Regions from separate parts of the Cytobacillus sp. FSL K6-0129 genome, predicted to be linked through region 2. Evidence: a T-box and tRNA genes for the amino acid it is inferred to sense, from the RefSeq annotation. Region 2 holds a T-box; the other holds one or more tRNA genes.

Region 1 (3,209 bases), 2.9 Mb from region 2:
CTCATACCGGCATTCTCACTTCTAAGCGCTCCACCAGTCCTTACGGTCTAGCTTCAACGCCCTTAGAACGCTCTCCTACCACTGAACATCAACGATGTTCAATCCACAGCTTCGGTGATACGTTTAGCCCCGGTACATTTTCGGCGCGGAGTCACTCGACCAGTGAGCTATTACGCACTCTTTAAATGGTGGCTGCTTCTAAGCCAACATCCTGGTTGTCTAAGCAACTCCACATCCTTTTCCACTTAACGTATACTTTGGGACCTTAGCTGGTGGTCTGGGCTGTTTCCCTCTTGACTACGGATCTTATCACTCGCAGTCTGACTCCCATGGATAAATCTTTGGCATTCGGAGTTTGTCTGAATTCGGTAACCCGATGAGGGCCCCTAGTCCAAACAGTGCTCTACCTCCAAGATTCTTACGCATGAGGCTAGCCCTAAAGCTATTTCGGAGAGAACCAGCTATCTCCAAGTTCGATTGGAATTTCTCCGCTACCCACACCTCATCCCCGCACTTTTCAACGTACGTGGGTTCGGGCCTCCATCCAGTGTTACCTGGACTTCACCCTGGACATGGGTAGATCACCTGGTTTCGGGTCTACGACCACATACTCATTCGCCCTATTCAGACTCGCTTTCGCTACGGCTCCGTCTGTCCAACTTAACCTCGCATGTAATCGTAACTCGCCGGTTCATTCTACAAAAGGCACGCTATCACCCATTAACGGGCTCTAACTACTTGTAGGCACACGGTTTCAGGATCTCTTTCACTCCCCTTCCGGGGTGCTTTTCACCTTTCCCTCACGGTACTGGTTCACTATCGGTCACTAGGGAGTATTTAGCCTTGGGAGATGGTCCTCCCTGCTTCCGACGGGATTTCTCGTGTCCCGCCGTACTCAGGATCCACTCTGGAGGGAACGAAGTTTCAACTACAGGGCTTTTACCTCCTATGGCGGGCCTTTCCAGACCTCTTCGTCTATCTCGTTCCTTTGTAACTCCGTATAGAATGTCCTACAACCCCAAGAGGCAAGCCTCTTGGTTTGGGCTAATCCCGTTTCGCTCGCCGCTACTCAGGGAATCGCGTTTGCTTTCTCTTCCTCCGGGTACTTAGATGTTTCAGTTCCCCGGGTCTGCCTTCCATACCCTATGTATTCAGGTATGGATCCTATCCCATAACGGATAGGGGGTTTCCCCATTCGGAAATCTCCGGATCAAAGCTTACTTACAGCTCCCCGAAGCATATCGGTGTTAGTCCCGTCCTTCATCGGCTCCTAGTGCCAAGGCATTCACCGTGCGCCCTTATTAACTTAACCATTGTTCGGCTTGCGATAAGCTACGCATTTCGGCGTCAGCTCACTCGTCAACATCCTCATGTGCACAAGACGCACACTCCGGTGTTTCCTCGCTCGCTTCCTTGAACTGCTTGCTTCTCACAACCCTCTCGGTTGTGTTTATTAAAAAAGTTTAGTATCTTAAATCAATCTATAATATATAGAGAGAAAAAATAACTAAGGTGGCGATTACTCGGTAATCTTCTTCATTACATTATCTAGTTTTCAAAGAACGATTTGTTGGTGGAGCCTAGCGGGATCGAACCGCTGACCTCCTGCGTGCAAAGCAGGCGCTCTCCCAGCTGAGCTAAGGCCCCGTATTAAAGTTAAAATGGTGGGCCTAAATGGACTCGAACCATCGACCTCACGCTTATCAGGCGTGCGCTCTAACCAGCTGAGCTATAGGCCCACATAACTTCACGGTAAAGTATTTAATCATATCAAAGAGATTGCACTCTCAAAACTGAACGAACAGTCTAACATCAAGTTAATTCCGTATATTCCTTAGAAAGGAGGTGATCCAGCCGCACCTTCCGATACGGCTACCTTGTTACGACTTCACCCCAATCATCTGTCCCACCTTAGGCGGCTGGCTCCAAAAGGTTACCCCACCGACTTCGGGTGTTACAAACTCTCGTGGTGTGACGGGCGGTGTGTACAAGGCCCGGGAACGTATTCACCGCGGCATGCTGATCCGCGATTACTAGCGATTCCGGCTTCATGTAGGCGAGTTGCAGCCTACAATCCGAACTGAGAATGGTTTTATGGGATTGGCTAAACCTCGCGGTCTTGCAGCCCTTTGTACCATCCATTGTAGCACGTGTGTAGCCCAGGTCATAAGGGGCATGATGATTTGACGTCATCCCCACCTTCCTCCGGTTTGTCACCGGCAGTCACCTTAGAGTGCCCAACTAAATGCTGGCAACTAAGATCAAGGGTTGCGCTCGTTGCGGGACTTAACCCAACATCTCACGACACGAGCTGACGACAACCATGCACCACCTGTCACTCTGTCCCCCGAAGGGGAAAGTCCTATCTCTAGGATTGTCAGAGGATGTCAAGACCTGGTAAGGTTCTTCGCGTTGCTTCGAATTAAACCACATGCTCCACCGCTTGTGCGGGCCCCCGTCAATTCCTTTGAGTTTCAACCTTGCGGTCGTACTCCCCAGGCGGAGTGCTTAATGCGTTTGCTGCAGCACTAAAGGGCGGAAACCCTCTAACACTTAGCACTCATCGTTTACGGCGTGGACTACCAGGGTATCTAATCCTGTTTGCTCCCCACGCTTTCGCGCCTCAGCGTCAGTTACAGACCAGAAAGTCGCCTTCGCCACTGGTGTTCCTCCAAATCTCTACGCATTTCACCGCTACACTTGGAATTCCACTTTCCTCTTCTGCACTCAAGTTCCCCAGTTTCCAATGACCCTCCACGGTTGAGCCGTGGGCTTTCACATCAGACTTAAGGAACCGCCTGCGCGCGCTTTACGCCCAATAATTCCGGACAACGCTTGCCACCTACGTATTACCGCGGCTGCTGGCACGTAGTTAGCCGTGGCTTTCTGGTTAGGTACCGTCAAGGTACCGGCAGTTACTCCGATACTTGTTCTTCCCTAACAACAGAGTTTTACGATCCGAAAACCTTCATCACTCACGCGGCGTTGCTCCGTCAGACTTTCGTCCATTGCGGAAGATTCCCTACTGCTGCCTCCCGTAGGAGTCTGGGCCGTGTCTCAGTCCCAGTGTGGCCGATCACCCTCTCAGGTCGGCTACGCATCGTCGCCTTGGTGAGCCGTTACCTCACCAACTAGCTAATGCGCCGCGGGCCCATCTGTAAGTGATAGCAGAACCATCTTTCAATCTAATTATATGTATAAATAGATAT
Region 2 (3,209 bases):
AGTCTTAAAATATCTGCACCTAATTGGTTCATCACTTTTGAAGGTACAATGACATTACCAATTGATTTACTCATTTTTCTACCTTCACCATCTAAAACAAAGCCGTGACTTAAGATGCCTTTATATGGTGCTTTACCAGTTACAGCGACACCTGTTGATAATGATGAGTTAAACCAACCTCTATATTGATCAGATCCTTCTAGATAAAGGTCTGCTGGTCTTTGTAAATCTTCACGTTCTAGCAATACAGCTTGATGCGAAGAACCGGAATCAAACCACACATCCATAATATCAGTTTCTTTTGTAAATACTCCATTTGGGCTACCTGGATGAGTAAATCCTTCAGGCAATAATTCCTTTGCCTCTTTTTCAAACCACACATTAGAACCGTGCTCTCTAAATAGGTTGGATACATGATTAATGGTTTCGTCTGTAATAATCTCTTCTCCATTTTCTGCATAGAAGACAGGAATTGGCACACCCCATGCGCGCTGTCTAGAAATACACCAATCGCCACGATCACGAACCATATTATAAAGCCTTGTTTCGCCCCATGCTGGTGTAAATGTTGTATCATTAATTGCTTGCAATAATTCCTGTCTAAAATCTTTAATTGACGCAAACCATTGAGCCGTTGCACGGAAAATAACTGGTTTTTTTGTGCGCCAATCATGCGGATAAGAATGCTTGATAAAAGAAAGCTTCAATAACGCGCCAACTTCTTCTAATTTTTCAGTGATTGGTTTATTCGCCTTATCATAGAAAAGACCTTCAAAGCCAGGCGCTTCTTCTGTCATTACCCCTTTATCATCTACTGGACATAATACATCTAAACCATATTTAGATCCGATGTAAAAGTCGTCTTCACCATGTCCTGGAGCCGTATGAACACAACCAGTACCAGCGTCTGTAGTTACATGGTCACCTAGCATAACAAGTGAATCACGGCCATATAATGGATGTTCAGCAGTCACATATTCTAAGTCACTACCTTGAATGGTTTGAACGACCTTAGGATTTTCCCAGCCAATCTCTTCTGATACAGCCGCTAGCAGGTCTTCAGCTACTAAATATTTTTCGTTATCCACTTCAACGACAACATATTTTAGTTTCGGGTGGACAGAAATACCTAAGTTAGCTGGCATTGTCCAAGGAGTAGTTGTCCAAATAACAATACGTACGTCATCAGTTAAAACATCTTTGCCATCTTTCACTTTAAATCCTACATAAATGGAAGCGGATTGCTTATCTTTATATTCAATCTCAGCTTCAGCTAATGCAGACTCAGATGATGGTGACCAGTATACAGGTTTCTTCCCTTTATAGATATAACCTTTCTTCGCCATCTCACCAAAAACTTTGATTTGTTGGGCCTCATAGGCAGGTTTTAATGTAATATAGGGATTTTCCCAATCTCCACGAACACCTAATCGCATGAATTGTTCACGTTGATTTTCGATTTGACCGTACGCATATTCTTCACAAAGCTTACGGAATTCTGCTACCGTCATTTCTTTACGTTTTACACCTTTATTCGTTAACGCTTGTTCAATGGGTAATCCATGCGTATCCCAACCAGGTACATATGGTGCATGGTAACCACTCATTGACTTATAGCGGTTAATGAAGTCTTTTAAAATTTTATTTAACGCATGTCCGATATGAAGATCGCCATTCGCATAAGGAGGACCGTCATGCAGGACAAACAACGGTTGATTTTTCGTGCGCTCAAGCACTTTTGCATAAATATCTTGTTCATTCCATTCTGTTTGCATTTCAGGTTCTCTTTTTGGCAGATTTCCTCTCATTGGGAAATCTGTTTTAGGCATTAATAAAGTATCTTTGTAATCCATAGCTCATTTCCTCCTCAACATACTACATAACATTATGACCAAAGTAGCGTTCATACATAAGGTACTCGGAAAAAACACAAAAAACCCCTCATCCCAAAAAAGGGACGAGAGGTTATATATTCCCGCGGTACCACCCTTGTAGATAGAGAAATTTCCTATCCGCTCAAAAATCAATTCGTAACGTGAACGTCTACGCCTTACTCTAACTTTTTAGCTCAAGTAAGGAACTCAAGGGTGATGTTCAAATTCTTCTCCTTAATATCAGGCTTTCACCTTCCCTGAATCGCTGAAGTGGAAATCCACTCTTTTAAGTAAGATAGAATGCTACTATCCCTGTCATCGTTTTATCATGTTTTTTCTAGATTATATGCGATAGGATACAACTTCGTCAAGTCGTCGTTCATCTTAAAAGATAAAAGTATCTTATACTCTAGACTCTTCTTCTTTTGTAGACTTTAATTCTGTTGTATCTAGCTCATATTCCATTAAGTGGTCCCAGTCATCATTCTGAAGCATATCTAATTGGGCTTCAATTAACATTTTAAAACGATTTCTAAATACTTTCGATTGCTTTTTCAAATCTTCTATATCTAGCGCAATCTTCCTTGCTTTAGATAATGATTCATTCACAATCCTATCGGCGTTTTTCTCCGCTTCCCGAATAATTAACTTTGCCTCTTTCTGTGCGTTTCGCTTCACTTCTTCGCCAGCTTCTTGCGCAACAACAATCGACTTATTTAACGTCTCTTCAATCGTATTAAAATGTCCGACTCTTTCATTTAAGTCGTTTAAACGCTCTTCTAATTCCTTCTTCTCACGAATAATGATTTCATAGTCTTTAATCACTTGATCTAAAAACTCATTTACTTCATCTTCATCATATCCACGAAAACCTTTGCTGAACTCTTTGTTATGAATATCTAATGGTGTTAATGGCATAAGGCCACCTCCTAGATCAGTTGGTCAAATTATGTACATTTGTTAACATGTAATTCGACAGTTTCTTGCAGATTCCTGCATAAAATTCGATACACTTTCAATTTTATATCGGTAAAACACTATAATCATTATAGCTAAAAAAGATTATTTTTGTATACCGACAACTACTTTCCATTTTTCTTTCTTCGTTTTTCCCTCTATCGCAATAACCTTACAGCGCCCATAGCCTCTTACTGAAATTGTATCACTCTCACGGCAATCGAATGCTACATTTTCTTTCATTGCCCAATTTACTTTTACTTTTTTTGCAGAAATGAGTTGTTGCGCCTTTTGTCTAGAAAAATTATAAATCGATGCAATAAGCGTATCAAGTCTTAAGGATGACATTGTAAAAACTTTTTCTTGCCACTGCTCTTT

The links. A T-box is a leader RNA that pairs with one kind of tRNA and senses whether it is charged. The one in region 2 lies ahead of ileS (isoleucine--tRNA ligase), so its partner is inferred to be a tRNA-Ile.
Region 1: it encodes a tRNA-Ile, which carries the amino acid that the T-box ahead of ileS (isoleucine--tRNA ligase) is inferred to sense. The anticodon was not compared.

The regions. Positions count from the first base shown of each region.
Region 1 covers NZ_JBBOXM010000001.1:3,115,304-3,118,512, reverse strand. The annotation lists rRNA gene MHI57_RS15520 (23S ribosomal RNA) at 1-1,312, opposite strand, end outside; tRNA gene MHI57_RS15515 (tRNA-Ala) at 1,572-1,647, opposite strand; tRNA gene MHI57_RS15510 (tRNA-Ile) at 1,663-1,739, opposite strand; rRNA gene MHI57_RS15505 (16S ribosomal RNA) at 1,839-3,209, opposite strand, start outside.
Region 2 covers NZ_JBBOXM010000001.1:176,086-179,294, reverse strand. The annotation lists gene ileS (isoleucine--tRNA ligase) at 1-1,853, opposite strand, end outside; T-box leader at 1,951-2,202, opposite strand; gene MHI57_RS00935 (DivIVA domain-containing protein) at 2,277-2,792, opposite strand; gene MHI57_RS00930 (YlmH family RNA-binding protein) at 2,937-3,209, opposite strand, start outside.